Regions from separate parts of the Enterobacter sp. AC1 genome, predicted to be linked through region 2. Evidence: predicted binding sites of a transcription regulator. Region 2 holds the regulator's gene; the other holds the start of a gene.
What was found. The regulator CRP, encoded in region 2, controls carbon source genes, mostly activating them, when cyclic AMP is high. The targets are predictions, from matches to a motif close to ATGTGANNNNNNTCACAT.
Positions count from the first base shown of each region.

Region 1: M2433_RS11370 (CidA/LrgA family protein) is a predicted target of CRP. The motif match lies at 3,064-3,081, and genes of this name have one in related genera.

Region 1 is NZ_JBNDIZ010000003.1:339,430-351,378, forward strand. It holds gene M2433_RS11350 (carbohydrate porin) at 1-45, opposite strand, end outside; gene dusC (tRNA dihydrouridine(16) synthase DusC) at 404-1,336, opposite strand; gene M2433_RS11360 (helix-turn-helix domain-containing protein) at 1,378-2,175, opposite strand; gene M2433_RS11365 (type 1 glutamine amidotransferase) at 2,235-2,945, shown strand; gene M2433_RS11370 (CidA/LrgA family protein) at 3,130-3,525, shown strand; gene M2433_RS11375 (CidB/LrgB family autolysis modulator) at 3,522-4,217, shown strand; gene cdd (cytidine deaminase) at 4,347-5,231, shown strand; gene sanA (outer membrane permeability protein SanA) at 5,359-6,078, shown strand; gene M2433_RS11390 (glutamine synthetase family protein) at 6,200-7,588, shown strand; gene mglC (galactose/methyl galactoside ABC transporter permease MglC) at 7,634-8,644, opposite strand; gene mglA (galactose/methyl galactoside ABC transporter ATP-binding protein MglA) at 8,660-10,180, opposite strand; gene mglB (galactose/glucose ABC transporter substrate-binding protein MglB) at 10,260-11,258, opposite strand; gene galS (HTH-type transcriptional regulator GalS) at 11,554-11,949, opposite strand, start outside.
Region 2 is NZ_JBNDIZ010000008.1:44,404-56,352, forward strand. It holds gene M2433_RS19750 (biotin-independent malonate decarboxylase subunit beta) at 1-147, opposite strand, end outside; gene mdcC (malonate decarboxylase acyl carrier protein) at 140-439, opposite strand; gene M2433_RS19760 (triphosphoribosyl-dephospho-CoA synthase) at 449-1,306, opposite strand; gene mdcA (malonate decarboxylase subunit alpha) at 1,306-2,961, opposite strand; gene M2433_RS19770 (hydrolase) at 3,190-4,212, shown strand; gene M2433_RS19775 (YheU family protein) at 4,209-4,427, shown strand; gene M2433_RS19780 (phosphoribulokinase) at 4,458-5,327, shown strand; gene M2433_RS19785 (OsmC family protein) at 5,823-6,227, opposite strand; gene crp (cAMP-activated global transcriptional regulator CRP) at 6,539-7,171, shown strand; gene M2433_RS19795 (YccS/YhfK family putative transporter) at 7,229-9,316, shown strand; gene argD (bifunctional acetylornithine/succinyldiaminopimelate transaminase) at 9,313-10,533, opposite strand; gene pabA (aminodeoxychorismate synthase component 2) at 10,620-11,183, opposite strand; gene M2433_RS19810 (putative adenosine monophosphate-protein transferase Fic) at 11,214-11,798, opposite strand; gene ppiA (peptidylprolyl isomerase A) at 11,905-11,949, opposite strand, start outside.

The sequences.
Region 1 (11,949 bases), on a different contig from region 2:
CGGAGCCTCGAAGCCTAATACCGTTCCGTTCCAGTCTTGCGCCATCGACAGCGGGGATATCGTCAATAAGGCGAACGCGTAGAGTTTATTTTTATATGCCATTTTAACAACCTGTGAGTGAGTATTTAGTGCGTAACCGGCCGCAGGAAATTTTTCTATTTCCTGTCGATATTTCATTTTTTTAAAATCAGTAAAAAGCGCTAAGCCAAATGTTTCTCCTGCGTAAACGACAGGCAAAAAAAAACCTAAGCGCTCCACAGCGAGAATGCTGTGAAACGCTTAGGTTTTGCCTGTTAACCAGTAACAATCCTGCGTTGAAACAGTGGCACCTTAACACCGTCGCGCCACGTTGAAAACCTGAACTGTTTTCCGGTTTAAAAAAGTGTGAGCAATTTAACGCTTATTATTTGGACTGAATCACCCGGGCAATATCAGCAGAAGTCTGTAATGTCCGGATCTCCTGAAATAATCCCAGCGCTTCATCGTACTCTTTGCGTAAATAGCTCAGCCACTGCTTAATTCGCGCCACGTGATACAAACCGGTGTCGCCCTGCTTTTCCAGACGGCTGTATTTTTGCAGCAGCGTGACGACGTCTTCCCACGGCATACGCGGCTCGTTATATTTTACCACCCGGCTGAGGTTAGGTACGTTAAGCGCGCCGCGGCCGATCATTACCGCATCGCAGCCGGTGGCGTTCAGACAGGCCTGCGCGCTCTCGTAATCCCAGATTTCGCCGTTGGCGATCACCGGAATGGTGAGGCGCTTGCGGATCTCACCGATCGCCTGCCAGTTAATGCGCTCGGCCTTGTAGCCATCGTCTTTGGTGCGGCCATGCACCACCAGCTCGGTAGCCCCGGCCTGCTGCACCGCATCGGCGATTTCAAACTGCCGCGCGTCGCTGTCCCACCCCAGGCGCACCTTAACCGTTACCGGCAAGTGCGAGGGCACGGCCTCACGCATCGCTTTCGCACCGCGGTAAATCAGCTCAGGATCTTTCAGCAGCGTCGCCCCGCCGCCGCTGCCGTTCACCAGCTTCGACGGACAGCCGCAGTTGAGATCCACCCCGTAAGAGCCCAGCTCAACCGCGCGGGCGGCGTTTTCCGCCAGCCATTCAGGATACTGGCCGAGCAGCTGAATACGCACCAGCGTGCCGGAAGAGGTCCGGCTCTGGTTGTGCAGCTCGGGGCACAGGCGAAAGAAGGATTTTACCGGCAACAACATATCGACCACGCGCAGAAATTCCGTCACGCAAAGATCGTAATCGTTCACCTCGGTCAGAAGCTCGCGCACGAGGGAGTCGAGCACGCCTTCCATTGGGGCCAGTAAAACACGCATAGCAGTACCTGTGAAAAAAGACGCGCTATAGTAGCCGCTCTCTATATCGCTGGGAAGCGCTTCTGTTCAGGGAGAAAGTCACCTGGCGTTGCCCCAACAATGGCGCGAAACGCCGCCGCAAATGCCGCCGGGCCGGAAAACCCCAGCATCCAGGCCACCTGCTTAACCGGGTATCCGTTTGCGAGGAGGTCCAGCGAGGCACAAATTCTTGCACGCTGTCGCCAGGCCCGGAAGCTAAAGCCGGTATCTTTGATAAACGCGCGCGAAAATGTGCGTTCAGACATCGCGGCTCGTTCCGCTAGCCTTTCCAGAGAAAGATCCCAGAGATTGTTGGCAATGATGTCACAGGCAACGCGATGTAAGCGCTCATCCACGGGCATCGGCAGTTCGGCCGAAATCTGCTGCGTCTCGCTGAGGATATCGAGCAGCAAAACGGCCATGCTGCGCTGGCTTGCCGGGCGGTATTCCGCGCTGAACAGCCCGGCAATCAGCTCTTTGAACAACGCTGTCGCCATAATCACGTGAACCTCTTCTTTCCGCTTAAAAGGCTCGCATTGCGATATCAGCGCCGGGCTAAACCAGACCGCGCGGAGCTCCGTTGTGGATAGCACGCTGTAGGTGTGTTCCTGAAAGGGAGGGATCCACAGCGCGCGCTGCGGCGGTATGACCCAGCGTTTGCGGCCGGTTTCGACCAGCATGACCCCTTTGATGGCAAACAATAGCTGCCCCTGCGAATGCTGGTGAGGCGGGTCCACTTCGCCGCGCTTATAGCTAATGGCCCCTCTTGACCATCCGATGGCATCGTCGTGAATTGGCGTTTTATCGATAACGGTTGGCATTTCACATTCCCCCCTTCCTCTTATGATGCTGCTTGTACACGTAACCAGAGAGAGACGCAATGCACATCCATTTTATCATTCATGAACATTTCGAAGCGCCAGGCGCCTATGAGACCTGGGGGAAAAATCGCGGCTGTCGTCTGAGCTACACCAGAGTTTATCAGGGCGATCCTTTACCCGAGGAGCTGGGACGCACAGACCTGCTTATCATTATGGGAGGCCCGCAGTCACCCGCCACCACGCTTGAGGAATGCCCCTGGTTTGATGCGCAGGCGGAAAAGGCGCTCATCAGCCGCGCGATAGAAGCAGGTAAAGCGGTGATAGGCGTTTGTCTGGGCTCACAGCTTATCGGTGAGGCGCTGGGCGCAGCATTTTGTCATAGCCCGGAAAAAGAGATCGGCAAATTTCCCGTCAGGCTTACGGATGCAGGCAAGGCGAACCCGCTGTTTGAGGACTTTGGCAGCGTGCTGAACGTCGGTCACTGGCATAACGACATGCCGGGCTTGACGCCGCAGGCTAAGGTTCTCGCTTACAGCGAGGGCTGTCCCCGCCAGATCGTGCAATATGGCGAACGGGTTTACGGTTTTCAGTGTCACATGGAACTGACGCCGGAGGTGGTAGAGCTGCTGATTGAGCATTCGCAGAACGACCTCCGCCGGGCGGGTGAATTCCGTTTTGTCGAAACGGCGGAAAAACTCCGCTCCCATGATTATTGCGAAATGAACCAGGCGCTGTTTTCCTTTCTCGATAAACTGACCGCCTCGCGCTGATGCAATCTCTGGCGCGTCACTTCGCCAGCGCAATCCCTTTCCTCTAAACTGTAGCCTGCCCCTGTAAGGCGATACCGGACGTTCCATTCTGGAATGTCTGGTATGCTCAAAATTCATGATGTGATCCGTGGCACATTTTAAGGTTTAATTGTATGATGAATGCGTTTCAGCAAGGACTATCACCATGAGTAAATCATTGAACATTATCTGGCAATACCTGCGCGCATTCGTCCTGATTTACGCCTGTCTGTATGCCGGGATTTTCATCGCGTCGCTGCTGCCCATCACCATTCCCGGCAGCATTATCGGTATGCTGATCCTCTTTGTTTTGCTGGCATTGCAAATCCTGCCCGCAAAGTGGGTCAACCCCGGCTGCTTCGTTCTCATTCGCTATATGGCGCTACTTTTCGTGCCTATCGGCGTCGGGGTCATGCAGTATTTTGATTTGCTCAAGGCCCAGTTCGGCCCGATTGTGGTCTCCTGCGCGGTCAGTACGCTGGTGGTTTTCCTGGTAGTGAGCTGGAGTTCGCATCTGGTGCATGGCGAACGTAACGTGATTGGGGAGAAAACAAAAAAATGATGGCCAATATCTGGTGGTCTCTGCCGTTAACCCTGGCGGTGTTCTTCGCCGCGCGTAAGCTTGCCGCACGTTTCAAAATGCCCTTGCTGAACCCGCTGCTGGTGGCGATGGTGGTGATTATTCCGTTCCTGCTGCTCACCGGCATTCCTTATGAGCGCTACTTTGCCGGCAGCAAAATTTTAAACGACCTGCTGCAGCCCGCCGTTGTCGCGCTGGCCTTTCCGCTTTATGAGCAGCTGCACCAGATCCGCGCTCGCTGGAAATCCATCATTACCATCTGTTTTGTGGGCAGCCTTGTGGCGATGATCACCGGGACGTCGGTGGCGCTGTTGATGGGGGCTTCTCCGCAGATTGCGGCGTCTATTCTGCCCAAATCTGTCACCACGCCTATCGCGATGGCGGTCGGCGGCAGCCTCGGCGGTATTCCGGCCATCAGCGCGATGTGCGTTATTTTCGTCGGGATTCTCGGCGCGGTGTTTGGCCACACCCTGCTGAACGCGATGCGTATTCATACTAAGGCAGCACGTGGGCTGTCGATGGGCACCGCCTCACACGCGCTGGGCACCGCCCGCTGTGCGGAGCTGGATTATCAGGAAGGGGCGTTTAGCTCCCTGGCGCTGGTGATCTGCGGGATTATCACCTCCCTGCTGGCCCCGTTCATTTTCCCGCTGATTCTGGCGGTGATGGGCTAAAATTTGCGATGCGTCGCGCAAATTTCATTTTGATTTCATAAGTTGCATACATAATGAGAAGTGGATCACATATAAAGCCCTGACGGCTCCGTAAACTACCGATCCATTAACCTTTATGAGGCAAACGCCATGCACCCACGTTTTCAAGCTGCTTTCGCCCAGCTTGCAGAGAATTTGCAGTCAGCCCTGGCTCCCGTTCTGGCAGATGCACACTTCCCCGCCCTGCTGACGGCTGAGCAGGTCACGATGCTGAAACAGGCATCGGGACTGGACGAAGACGCGCTGGCTTTCGCACTGCTCCCCCTGGCCGCCGCCTGCGCGCGGGCCGATCTCTCCCACTTCAACGTCGGGGCCATTGCGCGGGGCGTCAGCGGCACCTGGTACTTCGGCGGCAATATGGAGTTCCTGGGCGCAACCATGCAGCAAACCGTTCACGCCGAGCAGAGCGCCATCAGTCACGCCTGGCTGCGCGGTGAAAAAGCGCTGAGCGCCATTACCGTGAACTACACCCCCTGCGGCCACTGCCGTCAGTTCATGAACGAGCTGAACAGCGGGCTGCAGCTGCGCATCAACCTGCCGGGTCGCGCGCCGCACACGCTGGCGGATTACCTGCCGGACGCGTTTGGCCCGAAAGATCTGGAGATCAAAACGCTGCTGATGGACGAGCAGGACCACGGTTTCGCCCTGTCCGGCGATGACCTGATCCAGGCGGCCATTGCCGCTGCCAACAAGAGCCACACGCCGTACAGCAAGTCCCCGAGCGGCGTGGCGCTGCAGTGCCGCGATGGCCGTATCTTTAGCGGCAGCTATGCGGAAAACGCCGCGTTTAACCCAACGCTGCCGCCGCTGCAGGGCGCACTTAACCTGCTGAGCCTGAACGGCTATGACTATCCGGACATTCAGCGCGCTATTCTGGCAGAAATTGCCGATGCGCCGCTGATTCAGTGGGATGCGACCGCCGCGACGCTTAAGGCGCTCGGCTGCACGACGATTGACCGCGTGCTGCTTGCATAATCCTTCCGGCGGGCAGAAATGCCCGCCCGTTTGCTGAAAAACCCCTCAGTTGAGTCTCTGTTTCTTGCGCTAACCAGGCGGGTAAAGTAGCCTGAGTTAAATTTCACCTTTGGTACGAGCCATCTGCATGTTAAAGCGCGTTTTTTACAGCCTGTCTGTCCTGGTCGGCATACTGCTGTTGATCGTGCTGGGTCTCGATCGCTGGATGAGCTGGAAAACCGCCCCCTACATCTTTGATGACCTGCAGGACCTGCCCTATCGTCAGGTTGGCGTGGTGCTCGGCACCGCCAAGTACTACCGCACCGGCGTCATTAACCAGTATTACCGTTACCGCATTCAGGGCGCGCTGAACGCCTACAACAGCGGCAAGGTGAACTACCTGCTGTTGAGCGGGGATAACGCCCTGCAAAGCTATAACGAACCGGTGACGATGCGTAAGGACTTGATTGCCGGGGGCGTGGACCCTGCCGATATCGTGCTCGACTACGCCGGGTTCCGCACCCTGGACTCCATCGTGCGCACGCGCAAAGTCTTCGACACCAACGACTTCATCATCATCACCCAGCGCTTCCACTGCGAGCGCGCGCTGTTTATCGCCCTGCACATGGGCATTCAGGCGCAGTGCTACGCGGTGCCGTCGCCAAAAGATATGCTGAGCGTGCGCGTCCGCGAGTTTGGCGCCCGTTTTGGTGCCCTGGCCGACCTCTATATTTTCAAACGCGAACCGCGCTTTTTAGGCCCGCTGGTGCCGATCCCGGCGATGCATGAAGTGCCGGAAGACGCGCAGGGTTATCCGGCGGTGACGCCGGAGCAGCTGCTGGATATGCAGAAAAAAGAGAAAAAATAGGCCTGCCTTTATACTTTCTTTACGCCTGTCCTGACGCTTTTTATCCCCCCTTTACGCCGGCTCTTTTAACCTGAGTTCACTGCCGCTACGGCTTCATTGAAGAATGACTATGAACTCGATAATGAATGCGTTTTTCCTGAAAAGTCTCCGCCCGTATTTTAACTTCCCCGGTTTGTCACTTCCCGGCACACTCAATTCTGGCCTCTGGCTCGATGAAAAAATTGACGCCCTGCAGCACAACGTTGCCGTTGAAGTGGCCGATTACCTGGAACGCTACCCGCAGACGAAACACGTTGACGTCTACCTGAACGATATCAACGGCACGATGCGCGGCAAGCGCCTCTCGGTGGAGAGCATGCTGACGCTGGAAAACGGCTGTTATTTTCCCCTTTCCGTCTACTCGATGGACCAGAAAGGAAAAATTGCGACCCCGCTTCATGATGAACCCGACCGACTCTGCCTCCCCGTTGCCGGCACCCTGCGCCCCTGCCCGCAGGATCCGCAGCACAACGCGCAGATCCTTCTGACCATGAGAGACAGCGACGATAAATCCTGCCCGCTTGAGCCGCGCGCGATCCTGCAGAACGTCCTGGCCCGCTTCCACCAGCACGGCCTTTTCCCGGTCATTGCCCCGGAAATCGAATTTTATCTGACGGGACATGAACGCCAGGATGCGCAAAATCAGGGCTGTTTTCATATGGATACCACGGCAGCCCACGCGGCGCTGTTTGATGAGCTGGAACGGTTGGCACACCTTCAGCGCATCCCGCTGACCGGGATCGTGGCGGAGGCCGAGTCCGGCCAGTACGAATTAAACCTGAAGCACAGCCATCGCGTTGTTGAGGTCTGCGATAACGTGCTGGCGCTGCGCCGCCTGACCCGATACGTTGCCGAAAAGCACGGCCTGCAGGCCAACTTTATGGCCAAGCCCTTCAGCGACCTTTCCGGCAGCGGTTTGCACTTTCATTTCAGCCTCAACGACAGCCGCGGCGACAACGTCTTTGCCTCACCAGTGAACGCGCTTAACAGCATGATGCGTTTATGCATTGCGGGCCAGCTGGCGCTGATGCCCGCCTCCGTCGCCATTCTCGCACCAGGCGTCAACGCGTTTCGTCGCTTGCGTAAAAACCTGACGGAGCCCGTGTTTAACTCCTGGGGCTATAACACCCGCGCCGCCGCCCTGCGTATTCCCTGCTCGGATGACAACAACCGGCGTATCGAGTACCGGCTGGCCGGGGCCGATGCGAATCCGTATCTGGTGGCCGCAACCATCCTGACCGGCATGCTGTACGGGCTGGAAAATATCGACGAGGAGGAGTTACCGGAACCGCAGCAGGATCACCCCGATCTGCCGCTGTTTCAGCAGGAAGCGATTGAGACCTTTGCCCGCTGTCAGTATCTCACCGACAGCCTGGGTGACGCTTTTTCCGCACAGTGGGTCGCCTGCAAGCTCTCTGAACTCGACTGGTTTGAGCGCATTGTGACCCGGGAGGAATCAAATCTGGCATAGGGCAAAAGCCCGCTCGGTGAGCGGGCCGGCTAGTGCGAGAGACGCTTACTTCTTACGCGCGTATTTCAGGGAATCCAGCGCGACCGCGAAGATAATGATGGCGCCCTTGATGATGTACTGCCAGTACGGGTTCACGCCGATGTAGGTCAACCCGTAGTTGATGACGGTAAAGATGATCACACCGGTCACAACGCCGAGTACGGTACCCACGCCGCCGCTGAAGGAGACGCCGCCCACCACGCAGGCTGCGATCGCATCCAGCTCGTACATAAAGCCAAGGTTGTTCGTGGCAGAGCCGATACGGCCCGCTTCCAGCATCCCGCCGAAGGCGTAGAACACCCCAGACAGCGCGTAGATGAAGAGCAGGTTCAGGGCAACGTTGACGCCGGAGACTTTCGCCGCTTCCGGGTTACCGCCGATAGCGAAGATGTTTTTACCAAAGCGCGTTTTGTTCCACAGGATCCAGACGAAGGCCACCGCAATCAGCGCATAGAATGTGATGTACGACAGGCGGAAACTGCCGAGCGCGATAAACCCTTGCGTAAAGGTCGAGAAACCGCTGTCAAAGCCCGAGATAGGAGAAGCACCGACAAAGTCGTAGTACAGGGAGTTGATGCCGTAAACGATGATCATCGTACCCAGCGTGGTGATGAATGGCGTCACGTTCAGGTAAGCGATGATAATGCCGTTGATCAGACCAATCACCGCGCCGATGGCGCAGACAATCAGGATCACCACGAAAATCGGCATGGTGGCCATTTCAGGGAACACCTTGTTGGCGTTTTCCATCGACTGCAGCAGGGTTGCCGCGATAACCGCCGCCAGACCCACCTGACGCCCCGCGGAGAGGTCCGTCCCCTGGGTCACGATCAGGCCCGCCACGCCCAGCGCAATGATAATACGCACGGAGGACTGGGTCAGAATGTTACTCAGGTTCAACAGGCTTAAGAACGTAGGGTCCTGGAAAATGATGATAGCCAGCAGTACTAAAAGAACAACGTAAATACCGCCTTCTTTCAGATAAGTGAGAAAACTTTTTTTATTTAACGCACTCATGAGGAGCCCCTGATCTTAAAGGTGCAAAGACGCAAGACGCAAAATTTCGTTTTGCGTTGTCGTTTTGGTGTCAACAATACCGGCAACGAGACCATTGCTCATAACCAGAATACGATCCGTGATCCCTAACAATTCCGGCATTTCGGAAGAAATAATAATGATCCCTTTATTCTTTTTCGCCAGCTCGGCAATCAGCTGATAAATTTCAAACTTCGCGCCGACGTCAATACCGCGGGTCGGTTCATCCAGCATCAGAATTTCTGGCTGGGTTAATAACCAACGGCCGATAATGACTTTCTGCTGGTTGCCGCCTGAAAGCGAACCAATCTGGGTGCGGTGCCCTGGCGTTTTCACGCGCATGGAGTCAATAACCCACTGGGTATCGCTCTTCATGCGGGAGTTATCCAGCAGACCGACTTTGTTTTTGTAATTGCGAATATTAGAAATTAACGAGTTAAAGTTAATATCCAGATAGGCGTAAATACCGGTCGAACGACGCTCTTCCGTTACCAGTGCAAAACCATTATTAATGGCTTCGTTGGCGTTGTGGTTGTTAATTTTCTTTCCGTGCAGCGTAATGGTGCCTTGAGCCTTCTCACGGATGCCAAACAGGGTTTCCACGATGTCGGTACGTTTTGCGCCTACCAGACCGGCAATCCCCAGGATTTCACCCTTGTGCAGGTCGAAGGAGACGTCGCGGATGGACGGCTGGCGTAACGAGGTCAGATTGCGCACTTCCAGGATCACTTCGCCCGGCTTGTTTTCTTTATCCGGGAAACGCTGGTTCAGGGAACGGCCGACCATCATGGCGATGATCTTGTCCATGTCCAGCCCTTCCAGCGGCTGCGTGGCAATCCACTGGCCGTCGCGCAGGATGGTTATCTCATCGCACAGCTGGAAGATCTCTTCCATTTTGTGGGAGATATACACAATGCCGCAGCCGCGATCTTTCAGCTTACGAATAATGGTAAAAAGGTGATTAACCTCTTTTTCCGTTAATGACGATGTCGGTTCGTCCATGATGACGATTTTCGCATCATAGGAGAACGCTTTGGCAATTTCGATCATCTGCATCTGGGATACGGATAATGTCCCCACGCGGGCGCGCGGATCGATATCAATATCCAGCTCATCGAAAATCGCTTTGGTGTCGCGATACATTTTGTCCTGATCGACAAAGACACCTTTGGTTGGATAACGCCCCAACCACATGTTATCCATGACCGAACGCTGCAGTACCAGGTTTAATTCCTGGTGAACCATTGAGATACCGTTTTCCAGCGCTTCTTTCGCTGAATGGAAATCGATCTCTTTCCCCTGAAAAAGAATGCTGCCAGAATCTTTTTGATAGATCCCAAAAAGGCATTTTAATAATGTTGATTTACCCGCACCGTTCTCACCCATCAATGCATGAATAGAGTGAGGACGCACTTTTAAATTAACATTATCGAGTGCCTTAACGCCGGGAAATGACTTGTTGATACCGCTCATTTCCAACAGGTATTCACCGGATGACTGAGTAGTTGTGCTGACCATAATTATACCTTGTTGGCCTCGCATATCGCGTTATAAAAGGGCGCAACGAATTGCGCCCAGTGAAGACAGTACGAATAACTTATTTACCGATAAACTCAGCCAGGTTGGACTGGTCTACGCCCACGTAAGGTACGCGAACGATTTTGTTTTCAATTTTCCAGCTGGTGCCATCTGCCGCGCCCTTGCCATCGGCCAGGTTTTTCGCCAGATCGAAGGTCGCTTTCGCCTGGTTGTTGGCATCGTTCAGCACGGTACCGGCCATCGCGCCGGATTTAACCAGCGCCAGCGCTTCTGGCAGCGCATCCACGCCGAATACCGGGATGGACGATTTATTGTGTGCTTTCAGCGCTTCTACCGCGCCCATTGCCATCGCGTCGTTGTTGGCAATAACCACTTCGATTTTGTTCGCGTTAGGGCCGGACAGCCACGCATCCATCTTATCTTTCGCCTGAGCGGTATCCCACATCGCGGTATCTAACGCCAGCTGCTGGGTTTTCAGGCCCTTGTCGTTCAGCTCTTTGATAACGTAGGTGGTACGGGCTTCAGCATCCGGGTGGCCTGGCTCGCCTTTCAGCAGAACGAACTGAATCTGGCCGTCTTTGTTCAGGTCCCAGTTCGGGTTCGCCGCCCAGTGTTTGGCGATCAGATCGCCCTGAATAATACCGGACTCTTTAGAGTCGGTACCGACGTAATACGCTTTGTCGTAGCTATCCAGCGCTTTACGGGAAGGTTCTTTGTTGAAGAAGACGATTGGCACGTTCTGGCCGCGCGCTTTTTCAATCACCGTGCCTGCTGCAGCCGGGTCAACCAGGTTGATAGCCAGGGCTTTCACGCCTTTCGCCAGCAGAACGTCGATTTGGTCGTTCTGTTTGGACTGGTCGTTCTGGGAGTCATTCATCAGCAGCTGAACGTCTGGCGCTGCTTTAGCATCTTTCTCAATTGCTTTACGCACAACAGACATGAAGTTGTCGTCGTATTTATAGATGGTCACACCAATACGGGTATCCGCAGCGTGCGCTGCTGCACCAAAAAGCATGCTTGCCATTACAGCAGACAGGGTCAACACCTTCTTATTCATGGTATCTCCGGTTTTTTTTATGCAGGGTAGTTCTTGTGAATAACGATCGGCGGGCAGATGTTAATAAAACGTTACTGACAGCCGAAGTTCACTTATAAAATTTCTATCTTCCGTGTTCGGTAACGATCCAGAAATGCGTTTTATTCGTTGTTTGCGGCACGTTGGCTATAGTGAAAGTGAATAATCACCGTTACATAGCGTTTCAGCCCCTAAAACGCTGACATCATAGTCAGCGCCTTGTTAAGATACTGTGAATTTACTCACAGATTGAAAACGGTTACATCACATCACGTGATCAGTTAGTGATCGGAACCACAATTTGCCGGGGTGCCACGGAGTGACGACGCACTAAAGTCGGCATGAAACAATGTGTTGCCCCCGGATCCAGCAGCCCTGCTGCCCCCTGTAACGCCAGCTCAGTCGCCAGTTTCGCCATAGAGGCAATGGGGTAACGCACCGTTGTCAGCTGCGGGTCGGTGTAACGGGCAATCGGGATATCGTCAAAGCCGATGAGCGACAAATGCTGTGGCACCGCAATGCCGTTATCCTTCAGCGCCGTCAGGGCCCCTGCCGCCATGCTGTCGTTATAGGCAAACACCGCAGTAAGCTGCAGATTTCGCCCCAGCAGCTCCACCATGGCCGCCTCACCGCCCTGCATGTCAGGCGTTCCGGTTCCCGTCCAGCTGTCTGA
Region 2 (11,949 bases):
CGCCTGCGGCACAATGCCCTGCGGGCCAAGCCACGGAGAGATAATGCCCTCAAACGGATCCAGCAGTTCGCGGTAGCTGCCCTCGTCGAGCAGGGCCTGCGCACGCTGGCGCGCTTTTAATTCGATAAAGCTGCTGTCATCACGCATGGCTCACCCCCTCAAAGACCTGTTCGATGCGAATGCGGGCCACGCCCGGCGTCGCGCCGAAATCATGAATGGTCAGTTTTCCTGCCGGCAGGCTGCTGACCGTTTGCAGGCGGTTGAACAGCGCCTCCCAGCGACCACGGCTGTTGTCAACGGAGGTGGTGATATCAATGGTTAGCGTCTGGCCCGGTTCGGCGGTGAAGAGCACCTCCATATCCCCGGAGCCGACTACCCCTGCCAGTGCCCTGCCGCTTAACGCGCGGCTGGCTGGCACGGTCAATGTAATTTTTTCCATAACATCCTCTTAATGCTTTGAATAAGGCGATTCGACGCGGTCAAGAAACAGCGTGGCGGCAAGCAGGTCGGCGGCGCCGCCCGGTGACGCGTTAAGCGCCAGCATCTGACGGTCTAAGTTCGCCAGCGCCTGCTGGCCCGCGAGGGTGGCACAGCCTCCCGCATTCAGTACCGCACGGGCACCGTGCTGCATGGCGTCCAGCCCCTCCATGCCGGCGCGCGACAGCACGCAGGTATCGGTGAGCGACGTCATGATGGCCATCAGCGCATCGAGTCTGGCCTGTGCTTCGCTGCTGCCGTTCAGGCGGCTGAGGCGAAGCTGCGGCAGCGCGCGCTGCATAACGTGCGGGAACGCCTGCTGAGCCTCTTCGCGAGCGCCCGGCACGCGGTAGCGGTGCGTGGCGCGCAGCCCTTTACTGAACACCTTCGGCGCCGCATCGTCCGGCAGTTTTGCCAGCTGCGCGGCGGTGCGGGCGACGTCTTGCGCCCGGGCATCACCGCCCAGCATCGCTACCGCGCTGACCAGCAATCCCAGCGCCCAAATCGCGCCGCGATGGGTGTTTACGCCCCCGGTTGCAGCCATCATCTGCTGCTCGCCCTCGCGGCCGAGCCGCCCGACGGTCTGCCTGAGCGCAATATCTGCCGGACGCTGCCAGCTTTGCTGCGCCAGCGCCTGAAACGTGGGGGTCAGGCTGTGCGCGGAGCGCTCCATCAGCGCAAGGGATAAATCGTGGTGCGCGCCGTTCCCCCGACTGTCCACCAGACCGGGTTTCGGGCTTAAACGTGCTTCGTCAATCAGACACTGCGTGGCGGTTCGCGCCAGCCATTCGGCACCGCCTTCAACCTGAATCTGGGGCAGAAGTTTCATTACCAGCTCCGGAATTTCGCAGGTGGGTTGTAGAGACCGCCGGACCATTCCACGAGGTCTGACACGCTGCCTGCCGCCAGCAGAGAGCGGGTGGCGTCGGTGCGGCGGATCCCCATATCTTCCGGGTAGACCACTTTGCCGCTCTGACGCAGTTCCGCCACGCGTTTAGCATCTACGCCCAGACCAATATCGGTGATACCGGCGACGGCCGCGACCATCGCACGACGCTCTTCCAGATCTTTCGCCCGGTAGAGGTAAGCGATCCCCTCTTCCGTCAGCACGTGGGTCACGTCATCGCCGTAGATCATCACCGGCGCCAGCGGCATGCCGGAGGCTTTCGCCACGTCAACGGCATCGAGTTTTTCCACGAAGGTCGGCTTAACGCCTGCCTGGAAGGTTTCGACCATCTGGACGACCAGTTTTTTACCGCGCTGCATTGGATCCGGTTCGGTGATCATGTTCAGCCAGGCCGGGGTCGCGTGACGACGACCGTGCGGGTCATGCCCCATGTTTGGCGCACCGCCGAAGCCGGAAAGACGACCGCGGGTTACCGTTGAGGAGTTGGCGTAACCATCAACCTGCAGGGTTGAGCCGATAAACATATCGACCGCGTACTGGCCTGCCAGCTGGCAGAACGCGCGGTTAGAGCGCATGGAGCCGTCGGCACCGGTAAAGAACACGTCAGGACGGGCGCGAATGTACTCTTCCATCCCCAGCTCGCCGCCGAAGCAGTGCACGCTTTCGACCCAGCCGCTTTCAATGGCCGGGATCAGCGTCGGATGCGGGTTCAGCGTCCAGTGCTTACAGATTTTGCCCTTCAGGCCAAGCTGTTCGCCGTAGGTAGGCAGCAGCAGCTCGATAGCCGCGGTGTTAAAGCCGATCCCGTGGTTCAGGGACTGCACCTGGTGTTCCGCATAGATGCCCTTGATGGCCATCATCGCCATCAGGATGTGTTCCTGTTTAATCAGACGCGGGTCGCGGGTAAACAGCGGTTCGATAAAGAACGGCTTATCGGCAACCACAACGAAGTCAATCCAGGAGCCCGGAATATCGACGCGCGGCAGGTCACACTCGTCATCCACCAGCTCGTTCACCTGGGCAATGACAATCCCGTCGTGGAACGCTGCGGCTTCCACCAGCGCCGGGGTATCTTCGGTGCTCGCCCCGGTGTAGAGGTTGCCTTTGCGGTCGGCTTTAAAGCCGGCGATCAGCGCCACGTTTGGCGAGAGGTCGACGTAGAGGCGTGAATAGAGCTCGATATAGGTATGAATCGCGCCGATTTCGAGCTGACCATCCTCCAGCAGCTGGGAGATTCGCAGGCTCTGCGTCCCGGAGAAGGAGAAATCCAGCTTGCGGGCAATGCCTTTCTCAAAGATATCCAGATGCTCGCTGCGGCCGACGCTCGGCATGATCATATGCAGGTCGTGGACAATTTGCGGGTTCACTTCGGCAAGCGAGCGGGAAAGGAAATCCGCCTGCTTCTGGTTGTTACCTTCCAGAACGACCTTGTCGCCAGGCGCGATCAGTTTTTCCAGCATGGCGACAAGATCGCCGGTTGGCAGTACCTTGCCCTGCACCGGTACGGACGCCAGACGACGCGCTTTTTCGCTGCGTCGCGTGTTCCATTGCCGGGTGGGTGTTTGCCCAGATAACATTATTAACCTCCTGATTCAGCTAATCATTTTGATTTGCTTAACGTTGAGTAAAGTGTGCGCTCTGGTGAGAAAGGCATCAATTAAGCGTAGAGCGGAATCATTAGCCTGAGAGTAATAATCAAGGTAAAGATTTGTGATCGGGATCAGTTCATGTTTCGGAAATCCAGGCTAAACGGGGTACAATTCGGAAAGTATCGTTAATTTCCGACAAGAATCAGCATCGCGCTTATGACCCAAATCATTCCATCAGACTTCGACATTGCAGCCGAAGACAGCACTGAGTTCGTGCCTATGCGCGGCGTCGCCAATCGCCATTTGCAGACCATGCTGCCGCGACTGATCCGCCGCAAGGTTCAGTTCACCCCGCACTGGCAGCGCCTTGACCTGCCAGACGGTGACTTTCTGGATCTCGCCTGGAGCGAATCTCCGGAGCAGGCCCGCCATAAGCCGCGTCTGGTGGTCTTTCACGGTCTGGAAGGCAGCCTGCACAGCCCCTATGCGCATGGATTAATTGAGGCGGCAAAAGCGCGCGGGTGGCTCGGCGTGGTGATGCATTTTCGCGGCTGCAGCGGCGAACCCAATCGTCAGAAACGCATCTATCACTCGGGTGAAACCGAAGACGGAACGTGGTTTTTACACTGGCTGCGGGAAAACTTTGGCACCGTGCCCACCGCTGCCGTGGGCTATTCGCTGGGCGGCAATATGCTGGCCTGCCTGCTGGCGAAAGAGGGTCAAAGCGTACCGCTGGATGCCGCGGTGATTGTCTCCGCGCCGTTTATGCTGGAGCAGTGCAGCTACCACATGGAGAAAGGCTTTTCTCGCGTCTATCAGCGCTACCTGCTCAACCTGCTGAAAGCCAACGCGGCGCGTAAGCTGAAGGCCTATCCTGATACCCTTCCGGTGAGCCTGCGCCAGCTGAAAAAGGTGCGTCGTATTCGGGAATTTGACGATCTGATCACCGCGAAAATCCACGGCTTCGCCGATGCGATTGACTACTATCGTCAGTGCAGCGCCATGCCGCTGCTCAGTAAGATCGCGCAGCCGACGCTTATCATTCATGCCAAAGATGACCCTTTTATGGATCATCACTCGATCCCCGCTCAGGAATTCCTGCCCGACAACGTTCACTATCAGCTGACGGAGCACGGTGGCCACGTTGGGTTTATCGGCGGCACGCTGCGCCGCCCGAAAATGTGGCTTGAGACGCGTATTCCTGACTGGCTAACCCCTTATCTGGACGGTGCAAAATGATTATTCCCTGGCAGGATCTGGCTCCCGAAACGCTCGATAATCTGATTGAAAGCTTTGTATTACGCGAAGGCACCGATTATGGTGAACAAGAACGCTCGCTTGAGCAAAAGGTCAACGATGTAAAGCGCCAGCTGAAAAGCGGCGACGTGGTGCTGGTGTGGTCAGAACTGCATGAGACGGTCAATATCATGCCCCGCAACGCGTTTCACGGCTGATCTTCCACCCATTTCAGTCAGGGAGTTGCTATGTCTGCCAGACATCCGGTTATTGCCGTTACGGGGTCGAGTGGTGCGGGAACCACCACCACCAGCCTCGCCTTTCGCAAGATTTTCGCCCAGCTGAATCTCCGTGCGGCGGAGGTCGAAGGCGACAGCTTTCACCGCTACACGCGCCCGGAGATGGATATGGCCATTCGTAAGGCGCGCGATCTGGGTAAACACATCAGCTACTTCGGCCCGGAAGCCAATGACTTCGGCCTGCTGGAACAAACATTCATTGAGTACGGACAGAGCGGCAAAGGGCAATCCCGCAAGTATCTGCACACTTACGACGAAGCCGTGCCCTGGAACCAGGTGCCGGGCACCTTTACCCCCTGGCAGCCGCTGCCGGAACCCACCGACGTATTGTTCTACGAAGGATTACACGGCGGCGTGGTCACGCCCCAGCACGACGTGGCGCGACACGTGGATCTGCTGGTCGGGGTGGTGCCTATCGTTAACCTGGAGTGGATCCAGAAGCTGACGCGTGACATGAGCGAGCGCGGCCACTCGCGCGAGGCGGTGATGGATTCCGTCGTGCGCTCCATGGAGGACTACATCAATTACTTAACGCCGCAATTCTCCCGCACGCACATTAACTTCCAGCGCGTGCCGACGGTGGACACCTCCAACCCGTTTGCCGCCAAAACGATCCCTTCTCTGGATGAGAGCTTTGTGGTGATCCATTTCCGCAATCTTGAAGGCATCGATTACCCCTGGCTGCTGGCGATGCTGCAGGGCTCGTTTATTTCGCACATGAATACATTGGTGGTGCCGGGCGGAAAAATGGGACTGGCAATGGAGCTTATCATGACGCCGCTGGTAGAGCGGCTGATGGAAGGGAAGCAGATCGCATAATCATATTCCCTCTCCCGGTGGGTTGAGGAATCCCCAGTATTTTTTTACCAAAAGCGACGAATGCTGTTTCAGGAAAATGAATGACTTACAGCGACGCCCTGGTCCGGCTGTAAATCGCTGAGGCGTTTTCTGCAGGCCGGGGCGAGGCGCAGGGATGCGCCGAGAGGGCGGGCTTTACAGGGATGTTACCTCCGCCCGTCCCCGATAAGCCGGAAGGAATAAGCCGAAGGTACCGCGCAGCGGCGATTTACCGCCGGGAGCCAGGGTCGCCAGGGTGGTGGCGATTGAGCCACCCTGGCACGTTCACAGGTATTGTCGTTACAGAGTAGCAAGGAACATAAAGTGAACGGAATAACCTCCACAGCCGTATGTTCCCCCTCACCCCAACCCTCTCCCTCAAGGGAGAGGGGGTCGTATGTGCAGGCATTATTTTATGGGGATCCCTCAGCCCTGTGGGAGGGGGTGAGGGCATCAACACGCACGATGCCCCATCAATCACGCCTCAATCACTTCATACGAATGGGTAATTTTTACCGCTTTCTCCAGCATTAACGCCACCGAGCAGTACTTCTCCGCAGACAGGTCCACCGCGCGTGATACTGCGGCATCTTTCAGTTCTTTACCGGTCACGATAAAGTGCAGATTAATGTGCGTGAACAGGCGTGGCGCCTCTTCGCGACGTTCGGAAGTAAGCTTCACTTCGCAATCGGTCACATCATGACGGCCTTTTTGCAGAATCGACACCACGTCAATCGCGCTGCATCCGCCTGCCGCCATCAGCACCATTTCCATTGGACTTGGCGCTTTGTCGCCGGAGTTACCATCCATCAAAATCTGGTGTCCTGACGCGGACTCGCCCAGGAACGTTAAACCCTCAACCCACTTCACGCGCGCTTGCATATTTTTGAACTCCAACGTTGCATTTTTGGTGACAGATTACGCGTGCGTTACATTTCTCGCAATGGAAGGCGACCTGCATCATGCTGAAGCGAGACACCAGGAGACACGCGGCGAAAGCTATGCTAAAACACTCAGGATGCTACAGTAATACATTGACGTTACACGTGTATGCAGAGGACATCAAACTTTACTGGCTGCGAAACGTTACGGTAGCCGACTTCCCAGGGTATGGGTAAGAATTCGATTGCAACCCCAGAGTCCGGATGCATCTGATGACTCTGGTGACAGCTTATAACAGAGGATAACAGCGCATGGTGCTTGGCAAACCGCAAACAGACCCGACTCTCGAATGGTTCTTGTCTCATTGCCACATTCATAAGTACCCATCGAAGAGCACGCTGATTCACCAGGGTGAAAAAGCGGAAACGTTGTATTACATCGTTAAAGGCTCGGTGGCAGTGCTGATCAAAGATGAAGAAGGGAAAGAGATGATCCTTTCTTATCTGAACCAGGGCGATTTCATCGGTGAACTGGGCCTGTTTGAAGAGGGCCAGGAACGTAGCGCCTGGGTTCGTGCAAAGACAGCATGTGAAGTGGCTGAAATTTCTTACAAGAAGTTCCGTCAGCTGATTCAGGTTAACCCTGACATCCTGATGCGTCTTTCTTCCCAGATGGCGCGCCGTCTGCAGGTCACCTCTGAGAAAGTGGGTAACCTCGCCTTCCTGGACGTGACTGGCCGTATTGCACAAACGCTGCTGAACCTGGCGAAACAGCCAGACGCAATGACCCACCCGGACGGCATGCAAATTAAAATTACCCGTCAGGAAATTGGTCAGATCGTCGGTTGTTCCCGTGAGACAGTGGGCCGTATCCTGAAAATGCTGGAAGATCAAAACCTGATCTCCGCCCACGGTAAAACCATCGTGGTCTACGGAACGCGTTAATTCCGCTTAAACGGCGTGTCACCCCAGGGTGTCACGCCGTTTTTGTCTCTACTCCCCATGTGGCGCAGGCTGATCTATCACCCGGAAGTTAACTACGCACTGCGACAAACGCTGGTGTTGTGTCTTCCCGTGGCCGTGGGCCTGATCCTCGGACACCTTCAGCAAGGCCTGCTGTTTTCTCTCGTGCCCGCCTGCTGCAACATCGCCGGTCTGGACACGCCGCATAAGCGCTTCTTCAAACGCCTGACTATTGGCGGCTGCCTGTTCGCAGGCTGTAGCCTCGCCGTGCAGCTTCTGCTTGCCCGGGACATCCCGCTGCCGCTGATCCTGACCGTGCTGGCCATGACCCTCGGCGTCACCGCCGAAATCAGCTCGCTGCACGCCCGCCTGCTTCCCGCCTCGCTAATTGCGGCCATTTTCACGCTGAGCCTCGCCGGGAATATGCCGGTGTGGGAGCCGCTGCTGATCTACGCTCTGGGGACGCTGTGGTACGGGCTGTTCAACTGGTTCTGGTTCTGGCTGTGGCGCGAACAGCCGCTGCGCGAATCCCTGAGCCTGCTCTATGTGCAGCTGGCGGATTACTGCGAAGCCAAATACACCCTGCTCACCCAGCATACCGATCCGGAAAAATCCTTGCCGCCGCTGCTGACGCGCCAGCAAAAGGTGGTGGATCTGATAAGCCAGTGCTATCAGCAGCTGCATATGCTCGCCGCCAACAAGAATCACGAATACAAACGGCTGCTGCGCACCTTCCAGGTCGGGCTGGACCTGCAGGAACATATCTCCGTTAGCCTTCACCACCCGCAGGAGGTGCAAAAGCTGGTCGAGCGCAGCCACGCCGAAGCGGTGATCCGCTGGAACGCGCAGACCGTATCGGCACGTCTGCGGGTCCTGGCTGACGACATTCTCTACCACCGCTACCCCACGCGCTTTAACATGGAAAAACAGCTCGGCGCGCTGGAGAAAATCGCCCGCCAGCATCCGGATAACCCGGTTGGCCAGTTTGCCGCCTGGCACTTCAGCCGCATCGCCCGCGTGCTGCGAACTCAGCGCCCGCTTTATCCTCGCGATCTAATGGCGGATAAGCAAAAGCGGCTGCCGTTATTGCCCGCGCTCAGAAGCTATCTGTCTTTGAAATCGTCCGCCCTGCGCAACGCCGCAAGGATTAGCGTTATGCTCAGTACCGCCAGCCTGATGGGCATGGCGCTGCATCTGCCGAAACCCTACTGGATCTTAATGACCGTGCTGTTTGTCACCCAGAACGGCTACGGCGCCACGCGGGTGCGTATTCTGCATCGGGCGGGCGGCACGATGGCCGGGCTGATTATTGCGGGCGTGACGCTGCACTTCCACGTGCCGGAAGGCTATACCCTGGCTGGCATGCTGGCGATTACGCTGGTGAGCTACCTGATAATCCGCAAAAACTACGGCTGGGCGATGGTGGGCTTTACGGTGACGGCGGTATATACCCTGCAACTGCTCACGCTCAATGGAGAACAGTTTATTGTCGCCAGGCTGATTGATACCCTCATCGGCTGCCTGATTGCCTTTGGCGGCATGGTCTGGCTGTGGCCACAGTGGCAAAGCGGGCTACTCAGGCAAAACGCCCACGACGCGCTGGAGGCCGACCAGCAGGCCATTCGCCTGATCCTGAGCGACGACCCGCAGCCCTCCCCGCTGGCTTATCAGCGCATGAAGGTCAACCAGGCGCACAACGCCCTGTTTAACTCGCTCAACCAGGCGATGCAGGAACCGGGCTTTAACTCGCACTATCTGGCGGACATGAAGCTCTGGGTGACGCACAGCCAGTTTATCGTCGAGCACATTAACGCCATGACCACGCTGGCGCGCGAGCACACGATGCTGACGCCGGATCTGGCGCAGCGCTATTTGCAGTCGTGTGAAATTGCGTTGCAGAGGTGTCAGCAGCGTCTGGAGTATGACTCGCCCGGTGAATCGGGAGATTCGAATATTCTGGAAGCGCCTGAAACACTGACCCACGGGCCAATGAGCACCCTTGAGCAGCATCTGCAGCGCGTTCTGGGGCATCTGAACACCATGCACACCATTTCGTCGGTGGCATGGCGTCAGCGCCCGCATCACGGGATTTGGTTAACGCGCCGGTTAAAGCGAACCGAGTATTAGCCTTTAACGATCTTCGCGACCGCCGCGGCAAAGCGGGTTAATCCATCTTCAATATCTTTATCTTCCACCACCAGCGACGGCGCAAAGCGCATCACGTCAGGTCCAGCATTGAGCACCATCACCCCTTCGTGCGCGGCGGCGTGCAGGAAATCACGCGCGCGGCCTTTGAACTGCGGCTTCAGCTCGGCGCCAATCAGCAGCCCCATGCCGCGGATCTCGCTGAAAACATCATATTCATCGTTAATCTGCTGGAGATGCTTCACGAACAGCTCACGCTTCGCGCTAACGCCGTTCAGCACCTCAGGCGTATTGATAATATCAAACGCGGCACCCGCCACGGCGCTCGCCAGCGGGTTGCCGCCGTAGGTAGAGCCGTGAGAGCCCACGTGGAACGCGGAGGCAATATCCTGAGTGGTAAGCACCGCACTGACCGGGAAACCGCCGCCGAGCGCTTTGGCGCTGGTCAGGATGTCCGGCGTCACGCCGTAGTGCATGTAGGCAAACAGATCCCCGGTACGCCCCATTCCGCACTGCACTTCATCAAAGACCAGCAGCGCCTGATGCTCGTCGCACAGTTCGCGCAGCCCTTTCAGGAATTCCGGCGTGGCCGCCGTCACGCCGCCTTCGCCCTGAATAGGCTCGACCACCACCGCGCAGGTGTGGTCGTCCATTACCGCTTTCACCGCATGCAGATCGTTAAACGGCACGTGGACAATGTCTGCCGGTTTCGGGCCGAAGCCGTCGGAATACTTCGGCTGACCGCCAACGGAGACGGTAAAGAAGGAGCGCCCGTGGAAGGCATTGTGGAAAGCAATAATTTTGGTTTTGTACGGGCTGTGGCGCGTGGTGGCGTAGTAGCGCGCCAGCTTGAAGGCGGTTTCATTGGCTTCGGTGCCGGAATTCATAAACAGCACGCGCTCGGCAAACGTGGCATCAATAATCTTGCGGCCAAGGCGCAGCGCCGGTTCGTTGGTGAACACGTTGCTGGTGTGCCACAGGGTTTCGCCCTGGGTTTTCAGCGCGTCCACCAGCGCAGGATGGCAATGACCGAGCGCCGTTACCGCAATCCCGCCCGCGAAATCCACATACTCTTTACCCTGCTGATCCCAGACGCGGCTGCCTTTCCCCTTCACCGGGATAAACTCAGCCGGTGCATAAATCGGCAGAATCACTTCATCGAATGTCGCGCGGGTAATTGCTGGTTGTTCAGTTGCCATGTCATGCCCATCCATTTTATGTCACATTGATTGTGAAAATATAATCACAAAATATGCATAAAAAATCACAGCAAGGCAACAGTTATTCAGCGATTGAGGAAATTTGCCAGCAGCGCGTGCCCCTGTTCGCTGAGGATGCTTTCCGGGTGGAACTGCACGCCTTCGAGATCCCATTCGCGGTGACGAATTCCCATGATCTCCTGCGACTCGCTCCAGGCGGTCACGTCAAAGCAGTCAGGCAGCGTCGGTGGGTCAATCACCAGCGAATGGTAGCGCGTCACGGTTAAAGGGTTATTAAGCCCCGTGAATACTCCGGTACCGACGTGAGTGACCGGCGAGGTTTTGCCGTGCATTACTTTCGCGGCGCGCACGATGGTGGCACCAAACGCCTGGGCAATCGCCTGATGGCCAAGGCAGACGCCCAGAATCGGCAGCTTGCCGGCATAATGCCGTATGATATCCAGAGAAATGCCCGATTCCGACGGCGTACACGGCCCGGGTGAAATCACGATTTTCTGCGGAGCCAGCGCCTCAATATCGGCGAGCTCGATCTCGTCGTTGCGGCGGACAACCACCTCTGCACCCAGTTCACAAAAATACTGGTAAAGGTTCCAGGTGAAGGAATCGTAGTTATCAATCAGCAGAATCATGGCGGCTCCCGAAAAAAATGCCGCCCTATTCTACTCAGATTCCCGCGCTTCGCTCACTACTTTGGCAAAGATCGCGCTCAGCGCGGTCAAATCACCCGTTGCGCCGCTTCGGTTAGCGGCAACCCACTGCTCGGGATCAATATCGCGCCAGTCCAGGGCATAATCCGCATGAATGGCCAACTGCTCGAAGAAAACGCGTTGGGCAATACCATTGCCGCGCATAAAGGGATGCAGCATATTGATTTCGCAGTAATAGTGGCTAATCCTGTCAATAAATGCCGCTTTCTGAAGGCCAACCAGATACTTCTCGCTTTCCAGCGCTGCCATCAGCTCATTACCCATCTTCTCGATGTATTCGAAATGGCAGAACGGAATATCACCTTTAAAAATATCGTCGGTACGGAATTCGCCTGCCTCCTTCATCTCACTGCGATACAGGTGTCGATGAATAAGGCACAGATGGGGTAATCCGGGCGCGGGAGGCCCAAGCTCCAGCGTCTCGATATGGGGTTCTGAGGGACCATTACCTTTTTCAAGGAGACAACTGGCCTGAAGATTGACGTTACGCTGCTGCTCCCAGAGACGGGATTTTTGCTTATCGGTGAGTTTTTTCACTTAACGCCTCCCTGAATAGTCCGTTTGCCACAAGTATAAGCAGCAAAACGCGCTTTCGCAGGGAGAGCTAAATTATACGGGCGAGGATCGCCCGTATTTAAGAAGATTACGGCAGCACTTTCGCGGAGAGGATAACCACTGGTTTTGACGG